Regions from separate parts of the Streptomyces sp. RLB3-17 genome, predicted to be linked through region 2. Evidence: riboswitches for the same ligand, from Rfam matches in the RefSeq annotation. Region 2 holds a riboswitch; each other region holds the start of a gene.
The links. Region 2 has a riboswitch for cobalamin ahead of FNV62_RS17735 (prenyltransferase/squalene oxidase repeat-containing protein). Riboswitches for the same ligand answer to the same signal wherever they lie in the genome.
Positions count from the first base shown of each region.

Region 1: linked by a shared signal. The riboswitch ahead of FNV62_RS14820 (cobalamin biosynthesis protein) and the one ahead of FNV62_RS17735 (prenyltransferase/squalene oxidase repeat-containing protein) in region 2 are both predicted to bind cobalamin.
Region 3: linked by a shared signal. The riboswitch ahead of metE (5-methyltetrahydropteroyltriglutamate--homocysteine S-methyltransferase) and the one ahead of FNV62_RS17735 (prenyltransferase/squalene oxidase repeat-containing protein) in region 2 are both predicted to bind cobalamin.

Region 1 is NZ_CP041610.2:3,170,393-3,175,291, forward strand. It holds gene FNV62_RS14800 (class II aldolase/adducin family protein) at 1-5, opposite strand, end outside; gene FNV62_RS14805 (lysozyme) at 202-954, shown strand; gene FNV62_RS14810 (inorganic phosphate transporter) at 1,167-2,411, shown strand; gene FNV62_RS14815 (hypothetical protein) at 2,424-2,648, shown strand; cobalamin riboswitch at 2,760-2,903, shown strand; gene FNV62_RS14820 (cobalamin biosynthesis protein) at 3,003-3,959, shown strand; gene FNV62_RS14825 (cobyric acid synthase) at 3,956-4,899, shown strand, end outside.
Region 2 is NZ_CP041610.2:3,829,669-3,834,567, forward strand. It holds gene FNV62_RS17720 (PP2C family protein-serine/threonine phosphatase) at 1-555, shown strand, start outside; gene FNV62_RS17725 (phosphotransferase family protein) at 594-1,262, opposite strand; gene FNV62_RS17730 (M48 family metallopeptidase) at 1,300-2,466, opposite strand; cobalamin riboswitch at 2,701-2,830, shown strand; gene FNV62_RS17735 (prenyltransferase/squalene oxidase repeat-containing protein) at 2,942-4,177, shown strand; gene FNV62_RS17740 (SCO2322 family protein) at 4,174-4,845, shown strand; gene FNV62_RS17745 (CbiQ family ECF transporter T component) at 4,861-4,899, shown strand, end outside.
Region 3 is NZ_CP041610.2:2,335,131-2,340,029, forward strand. It holds gene aceA (isocitrate lyase) at 265-1,548, shown strand; partial or broken gene FNV62_RS10965 (malate synthase A) at 1,663-2,247, shown strand; gene FNV62_RS10970 (3-hydroxybutyryl-CoA dehydrogenase) at 2,169-3,059, shown strand; cobalamin riboswitch at 3,157-3,380, shown strand; gene metE (5-methyltetrahydropteroyltriglutamate--homocysteine S-methyltransferase) at 3,545-4,899, shown strand, end outside.

The DNA of each region.
Region 1 (4,899 bases), 660 kb from region 2:
GCCATGGGGCGATCCTGCCAGGCAGGGACGTCAACCCACGGTCGGTGAGGGCACTTTAGGGCGGAAGACAAGCGTCCGTAAGGGGACATAGCGGCGCATATCGCCCTCCGGGGGTGATTGGCTGGCGACCGACGGGCTCTCAACGATCTTCCAATAGCCTCTGGGGGATTTGTCACGCACGTCGCCATTCCGGGGGGAAATATGGCCCGTGACCACAAACCACTCCTTCGCCGTGCCCGCGTCCTCGCGGCGGCGGCCGCCATGGCGGCGCTCACCGCCGCGGGGACCGCCCTCGCCGGGACCCCGGTCGCCGCGGCGGCCAAACCCAAGGGCCACGACGTCTCCTCGCACCAGAAGAACGTCGACTGGCAGAGCGCGCGGGCGAAGGGCGCCCGGTTCGTCTATGTGAAGGCGACCGAGTCCCACACGTACCGCAATCCGTACTTCGGCCGGCAGTACGACGGAGCGCGCGACGCGGGGATCCTGCGCGGCGCCTACCACTTCGCGGTGCCGGACAAGTCGTCCGGCGCCACCCAGGCCGCGTACTTCGTGCGCAACGGCGGCACCTGGCGCGCGGACGGCTGGACGCTGCCGCCCGCGCTCGACATGGAGTACAACCCGTACGACAAGAAGCAAAAGTGCTACGGCATGAGCAAGGCCAGGATCGTGAGCTGGATCCAGGCGTTCAGCGACGAACTCGAACGGGAGACCGGCCGCCGCCCCGTCATCTACACGACCACCCACTGGTGGAACACCTGCACCGGCGGCAGCGGCGCCTTCGCCGCGAACCACGCCCTCTGGCTCGCCCGCTACGACTCGGCGGACACGGGCGCGTTGCCGGCCGGCTGGTCGACCTGGACGTTCTGGCAGTACGACAACAGCGGCACGCTCCCGGGTGACCAGAATCTCTTCAACGGATCCATGACCCGGCTCAAGCAGTTCGCCGCGGGCTAGGAGCCCTCGAACAACCCCTGCCGGAACCCGGTATTCCGCCTCCGTTCGAACATCTGGTAAACCGTCGGGCCGCCCCTCCCGCACACTGGTCATCACAAGCGGAGGGGCGGTCCACCGTTTGAGACACCCCAGCGCCCGCCCCAGTTCATCTTCCGTTCACTCAGGTTGCCTACGGTCCACCTGCCACTGACGCCAAACAGAAGCCTGGGTAAATGGAACACATCACGCTCCTCCTCGGAATCGTGATCGTCACCGCTCTCGTGTTCGATTTCACGAACGGTTTCCACGACACTGCCAACGCGATGGCGACCACCATCTCGACCGGCGCTCTGAAGCCCAAGACGGCGGTGGCCATGTCCGCCGTGCTGAACCTCGTCGGCGCGTTCCTCTCCGTGGAGGTCGCCAAGACGATCTCCGGCGGGATCATCAACGAAGAGGGCATACGCGTCCAAGTGATCTTCGCGGCGCTCGTCGGCGCCATCCTCTGGAATCTGCTGACCTGGCTTCTGGGTCTGCCCTCCAGTTCCTCCCACGCACTGTTCGGCGGTCTGATCGGCGCCGCGGTCATGTCGGCCGGCTGGTCGTCGGTGAACGGCTCGACCGTCGTCACCAAGGTGCTGATCCCCGCGGTCGCCGCGCCCGTCGTGGCCGGACTCGCCGCGATGCTGGCCACCCGGCTGACGTACCGGATCGGCAACCGCGCCGACGAGAAGGCGACCGCCAAGGGCTATCGCGCCGGCCAGATCGCCTCCGCCGGCCTGGTCTCCCTGGCGCACGGCACGAACGACGCCCAGAAGACGATGGGCATCATCACCCTCGCCCTGGTCACCGGCGGCGTCATCGCCCCGGGCTCGAACCCCCCGCTGTGGGTCATCGTCTCGGCCGGTACGGCCATCGCGCTCGGCACCTACCTGGGCGGCTGGCGCATCATCCGCACCTTGGGCAAGGGCCTCACGGACCTCGCGCCGCCGCAGGGCTTCGCCGCCCAGACCAGCGCCGCGACGGCCATCCTGGCCTCCTCGCACATCGGCTTCTCCCTCTCCACCACCCAGGTCTGCTCCGGCGCCGTGATGGGCTCGGGCCTCGGCCGCAAGGGCGGCGTGGTCCGCTGGTCGACCGCCACGCGGATGTTCGTCGCCTGGGGCCTGACCCTGCCGGCCGCCGGTCTGGCCGGTGCCTCCGCCGAGTTCCTGACCAAGCAGGGCACCTGGGGCATCGTCCTCACCGGCGCGCTGCTCGTCGCCGGCGCCGGCACCATCTGGAAGCTCTCCCGCCGCCAGCCGGTCACCGTCGACAACGTCAACGACGTCGACGCCGAACCCGCGGGCGTCGTCACCGCCGCGATCGCCGCCGTCACCCCGCCGCCCGCGGGCCCCGTCACCGGCGACCTGTCCGGCGACCTGAAGACCACCATCCCGTCCCCGGACGCGGAGCCCACCCGCCCGGCCACGGTGTAAGGACAGAACAGCATGCACATCGACTGGGCAGCCCTCGGCTCCGTGTTCGGAGTCAGCCTCGTGACCACCGTCGGCCTCGTCGGCCTCTTCACCCTCGGCATCGTCGGCCTCTCCAAGCGCGAGTCCGCGTCCGCCCAGGGCGGCTCCGCGACCCTCGCGGTCACCGGCGCGTACGTCTGCTTCGCGGCGTGCGCCGCGGCGGTGGCGTACGGCATCTTCCTGATCGTCGGCAAGTAACCCAAAACGGGCACCACTTCGAGTGGGGTGCGGGACGGATCACCGTCCCGCACCCCACCTGTATGTGGGCCTTCGCACACTCTCCCCGCGCAGGTCAACAGCAAGTTGACGGGTCTTCCAACCCGTGGTGGACTGCCGGAGCCAAGTACGGCGACAGAAGAGGAAGCCGGTGTGAATCCGGCGCGGTCCCGCCACTGTGACCGGGGAAGGAAACTCCCCGGGAGCCAGGAACTCTCCCCGCCGGTCTCGTCGAACCAGGGCGCGGACACCCTGAGTGAGGACATAACGCCATGCGCGGCTGCCCAAGTGCCCTGCGAGCGATGGTTCCACCCGACCTGACGGTCGGCTGACCCCGTGCGTGCCGATCGCGTCTTCGCGTACGGCGCCGCCGCCGGACTCCTCGGTGACCTGCTGCTCGGTGATCCCCGCCGGGGGCATCCGGTCGCCGCGTTCGGACGGAGCGCGGCAGCCGTGGAGCGGGTGCTGTGGCGGGACCACCGCGGGTGGGGCGCGCTGCACACCGCTGTGTGTGTGGGCGGTGCCGCCGGACTCGCCGCCGCCGCTTCCCGTGCCGTACGCCCCTCACATGCCGCGTCCCTCGCGCTGACGGCCGCCGCCACCTGGGCCGTTGTCGGGGGCACCACGCTCGGGCGGGAGGCCCGGGCGATCGGTGCCGCCCTCGCGGACGGGGAGATCGAGACGGCCCGGGAGCGGCTGCCGCATCTGTGCGGGCGCGATCCCCAGGCCCTCGGCGCCGACGGCATCGCGCGCGCCGTCGTCGAGTCCGTCGCCGAGAACACCTCCGACGCCGTGGTGGGCGCCCTGGTGTGGGGTGCCGTGGCCGGCGTCCCGGGGCTCGTGGGCTTTCGGGCCGTCAACACCCTTGACGCCATGGTCGGTCACCGGTCGCCCAGGTACCGGCGGTACGGGTGGGCCTCGGCTCGGCTCGACGACGTCGCCGGGTGGCCGGGGGCTCGTCTCACCGCCGTGCTCGCCGCCCTCGCGGGTGACAGTCCCCGAGGGGCCCTGCGCGCCTGGCGCGCCGACGCCGTCAAGCATCCGAGCCCCAACGCCGGGCCCGTGGAGGCCTCGTTCGCGGGGGCGCTCGGGGTGCGCCTGGGCGGCACCCTCTCCTACGGCGGGCGCGTCGAGCACCGGCCCGAACTCAACGGCGCCGGACGCGCCGTGCACGTCGACGACATCGAGCGGGCCGTACGGCTGTCACGGCGTGTCGGCTGGCTCGCCCTCGGCGTGAGCGCCGGCGGACGGCTGCTCGTACAGAGGCTTCTCAGGAAGGGGCGTACGTCATGAGCGGCGGGCTGCTCGTCGCCGGAACCACCTCCGACGCGGGCAAGAGCGTCGTGACCGCCGGGATCTGCCGGTGGCTGGTGCGCCAGGGCGTCAAGGTCGCGCCCTTCAAGGCGCAGAACATGTCCCTGAACTCGTTCGTGACGCGTGAGGGCGCCGAGATCGGGCGCGCGCAGGCCATGCAGGCGCAGGCCGCCCGGGTGGAGCCGACCGCGCTCATGAACCCCGTGCTGCTCAAGCCGGGCAGCGACCGGAGCAGTCAGGTCGTCCTCATGGGAAAGCCCGTGGGCGAGATGACCGCGCGCGGCTACCACGGGGGGCGGCAGGAAGCCCTCCTCACCACCGTGCTGGACTGTCTCGCCGAGTTGCGGGGCACGTATGACGCGGTGATCTGTGAGGGGGCCGGCAGTCCTGCCGAGATCAATCTGCGGCGGACCGACATCGTGAACATGGGGATCGCGCGCAATGCGCGGCTGCCCGTGCTCGTCGTCGGCGACATCGACCGCGGGGGTGTGTTCGCCTCGTTCTTCGGGACGGTCACGCTGCTGTCGCGGGAGGACCAGGAGTTCGTCGCCGGGTTCCTCGTCAACAAGTTCAGGGGGGACGTCTCCCTGCTGGAGCCGGGGCTCGACATGCTCCACGGCCTCACCGGGCGGCGTACGTACGGCGTCCTGCCGTTCCGGCACGGCCTCGGCATCGACGAGGAGGACGGGCTGCGGGTGTCGCTGCGGGGAGCGGTCCGGGAGTCCCGAGTGACCTCCCCCGTCGGTGAGGACGTACTGCGCGTCGCCGTCTGCGCGATCCCGCTGATGTCCAACTTCACGGACGTGGACGCGCTGGCCGCCGAGCCGGGTGTCGTCGTGCGGTTCGTGGACCGGGCCGAGGAGCTGGCCGACGCCGACCTCGTCGTCGTCCCCGGGACCCGGGGGACGGTGAAGGCGCT
Region 2 (4,899 bases):
GACGTACGCGGCCACGGCGTCGAGGGGCTCCGGCTGGCCGCGGACACCATCACGGCCTTCCGTGAACTCGTCCACACCGCACCCGACCTGACGACCCTCACCGCCGAACTCGACGCCCTTCTCACCCCCGAACTGGGCCCCGAGGACTTCGTCACCGCGGTGCTCGCCGAGTTCGCGCCCGGCGAGGTGCGGCTCGTCAACTGCGGCCATCCGCCCCCGCTGCGCTCCGGCCGGCGCATCGAACTCCTCGAACCCCCCGTCCCCACCCCGCCGTTGGGCCTCGGTCCCGATCCGCGCCAGTACCGCGTACGGCTCCAGCCCGGCGACCGGCTGCTCCTCTACACCGACGGCCTCACCGAGGCCCGTGACGCGGAGGGCGCCCCCTTCCCCCTCCTCGGCGAGGCGGCGCTCGCCCTGCGCGAGCCGCTCCCCGACGAGGCCCTGCGGTCCCTGCACGCCCGCCTGCTCGCCCACACCGGAGCCGCCCTCGCCGACGATCTCGCCCTGGTCCTGTGCCAGCCCACGGAGGCAACCATTCCGACACCCGTGCCGTGACCGATGCCGTTGGTGCGAGACATCTGGCGCCACACCACTCAGAGGAGCAACGTCCGGATCAACTTCTCGGCGCTCCCGAGGAGTTGGACCTTGTGTGCGCTCATGGTCGGATTGGCGGCCCGCCGCACCCGCGCCTCCGCGAGCCCCTCCTCCGTCACCCGGTCCGCGTTCCCGTCGAGCATCGCGACCAGCGTCTCGCGGGCCAACTCCGCGTAGACCTCACCGCCGACGGCGACCTGCGCGAGGATCACGGCGGACATGCCCCAGTCCAGGCCGGGCGGCCCGTCCTCGGCGTTGGACCAGTCGATGACCTTCGGGCCGTCCGGGGTGAGCATCACGTTGTCCGGGTGCAGATCCAGGTGCAGTACGCGGACGCCCGCGTCGCCGGAACCCCGACCGGGCACGGCGTGCAGCGCGCGCAGCAGTCCGGCGAGCACGCCACCACCCTCCCGCGCGCCGATCTCCCCCGTCTCGAACGCCGCCAGCATGGTCGGCCCCGAAAGCCGCTCCATCACCATCTCGGTCCGGCTCGCCGCCCGCACGGCCGGCGCCGGATACCCATGCCCCCGCACGTACTCCATCACCGCCGCCTCGGCCGACGCGTCCCCCCACCCGTCCCGGTCGCGCCGCACCACCCAGCCCCGCTCCCCCTCCACCTCGAACACATCCGCCGAACGACCCGAACCGATCAGTCTCCCCGTCCTCATGCCGCCGAACCTATCCGGGTACCGCCGCCATCCGCTCCTACCGGGCGAGTACGTGGCGGGCGAGGCGGGCTCGGGGCGGGGCCAGTTCGGTGTCGAGGGCGTGCTGTCGTTCGTCGTCCGTGACCACCGCGGCGGCCACGGCGGGCCTGGCGAGCAGGCAGGCCCGGCGCAGGTGCGTCGGTGGGTGGGTGGAGTCGACGCTGTGTCCGCGCAGGATTCCGACGCGGCGCTGGCGCTCGTACTCGTGCTCGGGGATCGAGTCCACGTGGGCGGCCAGCTGGTCCCACAGATCGCGCCACGGCTCGCGACGCTCCGCGTCCTGGGCCCGGATCACCTGGCCGACGTTGGACATGCGGAGCAGCAGGGTCTCCGCCGAGTCGGTCACGAGGAGGCGGTCCATGAGCGCCACGGCGGCCTCGCTGGAACCGGCCCGGGCCGCGGCGGCGTCGGCCAGGTACTCGGCGCGCTGCTTCGCGCGCATCGTCAGCTGGTCGAGCAGCATCAGCAGGCCCTGGGCGGCTCCGTAGGGCAGCAGATAGAGCACGTTGAGCGCCATCTCGGGGACGGTGGGGTGAGAGATCGGGCGCATCAGATAGCGCCATGTGGCCAGGGACTGGAGCGCGTTGGCGATGACCAGTCCCTGCCGGGTGTCCCCGTTGGCGTAGTGACCGAGTTCGTGTCCGAGCAGCGCGATCCGCTGTTGCGGGGTGGTGATCTCCCAGAGCCCGAGCCCGATGGCCAGCAGTCGGCGCCGGCGCGCTCCGTACGTGGTCACGCTCGCGTTGACGTCGGTCGTCAGGGCGATGGCGTGGACCCCGGTCGTACCGACGACGGAGGCGATCTCGTCGACGAGGGCGAACAGCTGGGGCGCCTCGGCCCGGTGCAGCACGGGCGCGTCGTCCGGCAGCCGTCCGAAGCGGGGCCGAAGGAGCCAGGCCAGCAGGAGAAGGATCACTCCCACCACCGGCAGAGCGGTGCCCCAGCCGAGTATCACCAGCAGGACCCCCGTGCCGAGCAGGGCGATCGTGGCGCCGTGGATGGCCAGCGCGACGGCGTACGCCAGGACAGCGGCCGTATCGCGGCGCGGACGCGGATCGCCGTCGGCCGACACCTCGGCCAGCAGTGCCTCCCCGTGCCGCCGGGCCAGCGACCGCCGCAGTCCCTCCAGCCGCCCCGGTCTCTCTTCCGGCTCGCCGGGATCCACATTCCATCCGCAGGCCGCACACCACGCCGTGAACCGCGGGTCGGTGCGCACCTCAGTGCTGCATTCCGGGCACGACTGAGCTTTCTCGTCCACAGTGCCGCGCATCTTCGTGTCCCCCCTGACTCCAAGTCCCCCCCGGGACCGGCGAATTCCGACGTGTTCGAACAGAGCACGTCGCGAGCGCAGCATAGGCCCGCGAGGGGGCCGCACAGCCACTCCTCAGGCGATTCCTACGGGCCGGTACAGTGAGCAGGTCGTCATCACACCCGTACGCGGAGAAGCCGGTGCAATTCCGGCGCTGACCCGCAACCGTGAGCCACCCGCAGGGGTGGCGAGCCGGATCGCCTCGTGCGGGACGTGACCGGCTCGTGCCACCGGCAGCCCGTCGGTGGCCGGCACCGTCGAGGGATACGGGGCCGGAGCCGCTCGGGGCCAAGCCTGCGCCCGGTGCTGCCCGGCTTCCGCAGGGAGAGTCATGATTGTTCGCCGCAGCGCCGCGGTACTGGCCGCCACCGTAGTGATCGGTACGGCCCTGGCCCCGGCCGCCGTGGCCGAGGGCGCCTCGCCTTCGCCCGCCCCGGCGATACCCTCCGGCCTCTACGGCACCTCCGACCCCACCTACGACGGCGTCTGGCGGCAGTCCCTCGCGCTGCTCGCCCAGCACACCGTCGGTGTGAAGCCCGCGGCGAAGGCCGTCGACTGGCTGGCCGGGCAGCAGTGCGCGAGCGGGGCGTTCGCGGCATACCGCGCCGACGCGGCAGCGAAGTGCGACGCCAAGACGATGGTCGACACCAACAGCACCTCGGCGGCCGTACAGGCCCTCGCCGCGCTCGGCGGCCACGGCGGCGAGACGGGCAAGGCCGTCGCGTGGCTGAAGTCCGTGCAGAACAAGGACGGCGGCTGGGGCTACACGGCGGGCGGCGCGAGCGACGCGAACTCCACGTCCGTGGTGATCGGGGCACTGGCGGCGATGGGCACCAAGCCGGCGGACGTCTCCAAGGGCGGCAAGTCGCCGTACGACGCCCTCGTCAAGCTGTCGATCCCGTGCGGCGGGACCGACGGGGGCGCGTTCGCCTACCAGCCGGACAAGAAGGGCAAGCTCGCGGCCAACGCGGACGCGACGGCGGCGGCCGTGGTCGGAGCCCTGGGCAAGGGCCTCGCCGGTGAGCCCCTGAAGCCCGTGGCCGACCCCCTCTCCTGCAAGGCCGCCGACAGCCCCCAGCGGGCGGCCCAGAACGGTGCCGCGTACCTCGTCAAGGCGCTCGCCAAGGACCACCACCTCACGTCGGTGATGCCCGGCGCCAAGAACCAGCCCGACTACGGCAACACGGCGGACGCGGTCGTCGCGCTCGCGACCGCCGGGCACGGCGACAAGGCGGCCGACGCGATGCGCTGGCTGGAGACCCACTCCGCGCAGTGGGCCGAGCAGTCCGGACCCGCCGCGTACGCGCAGCTCGTCCTCGCCGCCGACGCGGCGACGTTCGACCCGCGCGACTTCGGCGGCCAGGACCTCGTCAAGCAGCTCAACGCCACCGGCCCCGCGCCCGCGTCCCTCCCTGCGGAACCCACGGCGTCCGCGTCCGCCGCGGAAGCCGCGAAGAAGAAGGACGACAGCGGCGTCAGCGTCTGGTGGATCATCGGCGTCGGTCTCGTCGGCGGCATCGGCATCGGCTTCCTGATCAGCGCCCGCAACAAGAAGCAGCAGCCGTGAACCGCCGTCGGACGTACGCGCTGGTCCTGTCCCTGCTCCTCCTCGTCATCGGCGGCGCGGGACAGGCTCAAGCCGTCGGCTACCGCTACTGGTCGTTCTGGGACCTGACCGGCGGGAAGTGGAATTACGCGACGCAGGGCCCGTCGACCGCGCGACCGTCCGACGGCGACGTACAGGGCTTCCGTTTCGCGGTGAGCGCGGACTCGCAGGACGCCTCCAAGCCACGCGGCCACGCCGACTTCGCGTCCATCTGCGCGAAGACGCCCGCCCAGGCGGGCCACAAGCGGGTGGCCCTCGTCATCGACTCGGGCACGACCGCGGACGCCCCGGGCGGCGAGACGCCGCCCGCACCGCGGACGGTCTGTGCCCGCGTCCCCGCCGACGCGACCACGGCCGAGGCCCTCGCGACGGTCGCCAAGCCTCTCCGCTACGACACCAACGCCCTCCTGTGCGCCATCTCGGGCTACCCGGGGAAGGGCTGCGGCGACCAGGTCGCGACGTCACACACCGCGCCCGCCACCACCGCGAAAGCCGGCACCAAGGACAACACCGACGCCACGTCCGAACCGACCCGGCACGGCCCGTCGCTCGGCCTGCTCGCGGGAGTCGTCGCGGTCGCCGCGCTCGGCGGGGCGGCAGTCTGGCAGACCCGCCGCCGCCGGCCCTGAGTACGGCGACCGACGATGACGCGCGCGCCGAAGGCACACCGTTCCAACGCCCTC
Region 3 (4,899 bases), 1.5 Mb from region 2:
TCCACGGTTGTTGGCACTCAGTGCCAGTGCCAGAGTTCCAGTGCGGCCCGCCGGACCTTCAGCGGTCGGCACCCAGAACCGGGCGCGATTCATGCCCTGACGTCGGAGATCCCGGCATCGGTGCCGTCCGCACGACAGCATTGCTCGGCTCCGCTCAGCGACGGGCGGCGAGCCGCACTTCCGAATTAGACACGCAGTGCCACTCCCTCGCTCAGTGACGTCGGGGATTGGCAGACCGGACCATCGAGGGAGACGGTGAAGGCCATGACAGAGCCCAAGACGACTACGGCCGAGGAGCTCACGCGGCGCTGGGCCACCGATTCCCGCTGGCAGGGCATCGAGCGCACGTACAGCGCGCAGGACGTCGTACGGCTGTCCGGCAGCGTCCGTGAGGAGCACACCCTGGCCCGGCGCGGCGCGGAGCGTCTGTGGCGGCAGCTGCACGAGCGGGACTACGTCCACGCGCTCGGCGCCCTGACCGGCGGCCAGGCCGTGCAGCAGGTCAGGGCCGGGCTCCAGGCCATCTATCTGTCCGGCTGGCAGGTCGCCGCCGACGCCAACCAGGCCGGGCACACCTACCCCGACCAGAGTCTCTACCCCGTCAACTCCGTTCCCCAGGTCGTCCGGCGCATCAACAACGCGCTGCTGCGCGCCGACCAGATCGCCACCGCGGAGGGCGGCGCGGACACCACCGACTGGCTGGCCCCGATCGTCGCCGACGCGGAGGCCGGATTCGGCGGCCCGCTCAACGCATTCGAGCTGACCAAGGCGATGATCGCGGCCGGCGCGGCGGGCATCCACTACGAGGACCAACTGGCCTCGGAGAAGAAGTGCGGCCACCTCGGCGGCAAGGTCCTCGTGCCCACCTCCCAGCACATCCGCACCCTCAACGCGGCCCGGCTCGCGGCCGACATCGCCGACGTGCCGACACTCGTCATCGCGCGCACCGACGCGCTGGCCGCCACGCTGCTCACCAGCGATGTGGACGAGCGCGACGCCGAGTTCGTCACCGGCGAGCGCACGGCGGAAGGCTTCTACCGTGTGCGGGGCGGGATGGCGCCGGTCATCGCCCGTGGTCTCGCCTACGCCCCGTACGCCGACCTGATCTGGGTCGAGACCGGCACCCCCGACCTGGCACAGGCCCGCGAGTTCGCCGAGGCCGTCCACGCCCGGTATCCGGACCAGATGCTCGCCTACAACTGCTCGCCGTCCTTCAACTGGAAGGCCGCTCTGGACGACGACCGGATCGCCAAGTTCCAGCGGGAGCTGGGTGCGATGGGATACCGCTTCCAGTTCATCACGCTGGCCGGGTTCCACTCCCTCAACCACGGCATGTTCGACCTGGCCCGTGGCTACGCCGAGCACGGTATGACCGCCTATGTCGACCTCCAGGAACGGGAGTTCGCCGCGCAGAAGCACGGCTTCACCGCCGTCAGGCACCAACGCGAGGTCGGCACCGGCTACTTCGACCTGGTCTCCACGGCCGTCAACCCGGCCTCCTCCACGACCGCCCTGGCCGGCTCCACGGAGGAGGAGCAGTTCCACTAGGCCCCGCAAGGTCGCCCGCGCGCACCCTCCCATGACCGGGCGGAAGCCGGGCGACCGTCCCGTCCGGCTCCCGTTCCGCTCCCCCTCCCCCCTCCCCCCGATCAGGAGATCCTGATGTCCACCAGCGCACCGACCCGCCCCGTCCGCGTCCTCGCGGCACCGGGCGACCGGCACCACGAGATCCTCACCCCCGCCGCCCTGGACTTCCTCGGCCGTCTCGCCGACGCCTTCGTCGGACGTCGCCAGGAACTCCTGAAGGAACGCAGGCGGCAGGCCATACGGCTCGCGGCCGGAGCCCCGCTCGACGTCCCCCTCGCCACCGCCGCCGTCCGTGCCGACCTCACCTGGCGGGTGGCCGCGCCGGCTCCCGGACTGACCGACCGCCGCGTGGAGATCACCGGGCCGCCCGACCGCCGTACGACCGTCGACGCGCTCAACTCCGGAGCCCGGGTGTGGATGGCGGACTTCGAGGACGCCACCTCACCCACCTGGGACAACGTCATCGGCGGTCAGCTCAACCTGCTCGATGCCATCGACCGCCGGATCGACTTCACCGCCGAGGAGGGCAAGGAGTACCGGCTGGGCGAACGGCTCGCCACCATCATGGTGCGCCCGCGCGGCTGGCACCTGACGGAGGAGCACCTGGAGTTCGACGGCCGACCCGTGCCCGCCTCCCTCGTCGACTTCGGCCTGTACTTCTCGCCGAAGTGTGCGCGCGGGCCGGGCTGGACACCGTCGTGTGCGAGGTGGACGCGGTCGCCGCCCGCGCCGCACGCGACCGGGTGGCGGCCTCGTTGGACCGCGCGGTGGAGCGCGGCAAGCTGGCGCGAGCCGCGGCACGGGACGCGCTCGACCGGTTGGTCTTCTCCGGCAGCCTCGAAGACCTGGCCGACCGGCAGCTCGTCGTCGAGGCCGTCGTGGAGAACGTCGACGCCAAGACGGAGATCTTCACCGCGCTGGACAAGATCGTCGAGTCCCCGGACGCGGTCCTGGCGAGCAACACCTCCTCCCTGCCCGTCATGCGCCTCGGCAGGGCGACCCGCCGCGCCGACCGCGTCCTCGGCCTGCACTTCTTCAACCCCGTGCCCGTGCTGCCGCTGGTGGAGGTCGTGACCTCCCTGCACACAGCCCCCGAAACGGTCGGCGCCGTCGAGGACTTCGCCACCCGGACCCTGGGCAAGACCGTCATCCGCTCCCAGGACCGCGCCGGCTTCGTCGTCAACGCCCTGCTCATCCCCTACCTGCTGTCGGCCGTCCGCATGACGGAGTCCGGCTTCGCCTCCGCCGCCGACGTCGACACGGGTATGGAACTGGGCTGCGCCCACCCCATGGGCCCGCTGAAACTGGCCGACCTGATCGGCCTCGACACCGTCGCCTCGATCGCGGAGTCCCTGTACGACGAGTTCAAGGAACCCCTCTACGCGCCGCCCCCGCTGCTCCAGCGGATGGTGGAGGCGGGGCTGCTGGGCCGCAAGACCGGCCGCGGGTTCCACGTGTACGGCCAGGAGTGAGCATCCCGGCGCGACCGGGCCGAGGAGCCCGGACCGTGTGTCCCGGCTCACCGTCCGAATGCCGGACGTGATCCGCCGCGCCGGGTGAGTGCCCCATAGGCTGGCCTGTGCAACTGGTTCGCCCCGTCCGCCAGGCGGGATGCGTCGCAAGAGGGAACCCGGTGGGAATCCGGGACTGCCCCGCAGCGGTGAGTGGGAACGACCGCCGTCATACGCACTGGGTCCGGTGAACAGGACCTGGGAAGCGACGGCCACTAGGTGTCCTCCGTCCGAAGGATGTGCCCGCGAGTCCGAAGACCTGCCCGTTGCCCGCGCGCGACCCCTCGTGCGCGGACATCCCGGTGACCTCGTGGGCGGGTCGGCGTATCTATCGGGCGGACGACCGCGCTGAGCCGCGTGGGGGTCGTTCCCGTCCGGTTCGTCACCCCTTCGCGCCCTCGTCCCGTCCCGGGATCCCAGGGAGATATCTCGCGAAGGAGATTTCCGTGACAGCGAAGTCCGCAGCCGCGGCGGCACGGGCCACCGTGTACGGCTACCCCCGCCAGGGACAGGGCCGGGAGCTGAAGAAGGCGATCGAGGGCTACTGGAAGGGCCGCGTCGACGCCGACGCCCTCCGGGCCACCGCCACCGAACTGCGCCGGACCAACTGGGGGCAGCTGGCCGAGGCCGGCATCCACGAGGTACCCACCGGCGACTTCTCGTACTACGACCACGTCCTGGACACCAGCGTCATGGTCGGCGCGATCCCCGAACGCCACCGCGCCGCCGTCGAGGCCGACGCGTTGGACGGCTACTTCGCGATGGCGCGCGGCACCCAGGACGCGGCGCCGCTGGAGATGACGAAGTGGTTCGACACCAACTACCACTATCTGGTGCCCGAGTTGGGTCCCGACACCGCCTTCACGGCCGATTCCACCCAGCAGGTCGCCGCGTTGGGCCAAGCCCTCGCCCTCGGCCTCACCGCGCGCCCCGTCCTCGTGGGCCCCGTCACCTATCTCCTGCTCGCCAAGCCCGCGCCGGGTGTGGCCGCGGACTTCGATCCGCTGACGCTCCTCGACCGGCTGCTGCCCGTGTACGCCCAAGTCCTCACCGACCTCCGCACGGCCGGCGCCGAGTGGGTGCAGCTCGACGAGCCGGCCCTGGTCCAGGACCGTACGCCCGCCGAGCTGAACGCCGCCGCACGCGCCTACCGCGACCTGGGCGGGCTCACCGACCGCCCGAAGCTGTTGGTCGCCTCGTACTTCGACCGGCTCGGTGACGCGCTGCCCGTGCTCGCCAAGGCTCCGGTGGAGGGCCTGGCGCTCGACTTCACCGAGGCCGCCGCCGCCAACCTGGACGCGCTCGCCGCCGTGGGCGGACTGCCCGGCAAGCGTCTGGTCGCCGGTGTCGTCAACGGGCGCAACATCTGGGTCAACGACCTGGAGAAGTCCCTCGCCACCCTCGGCACCCTGCTCGGACTGGCCGACCGGGTCGACGTGGCCGCCTCCTGCTCGCTGCTGCACGTCCCGCTCGACGCCACCGCCGAGCGGGACATCGAGCCGCAGATCCTGCGCTGGCTCGCCTTCGCCCGCCAGAAGACCGCCGAGATCGTCACCCTCGCCAAGGGCCTCGGGGGCGGCACCGACACCATCGCGGCCGAACTCGCCGCCAACCGGGCCGACCTGGCCTCGCGCGCCGGCTCGGCGCTCACCCACGACCCCGCGGTACGCGCCCGCACCGCGGCCGTCACGGCCACCGACGGCCGCCGCTCCCAGCCCTACCGCGAGCGGGCCGCCGCCCAGCGCGCCCACCTGCGGCTGCCCCTGCTGCCGACCACCACCATCGGCTCCTTCCCGCAGAC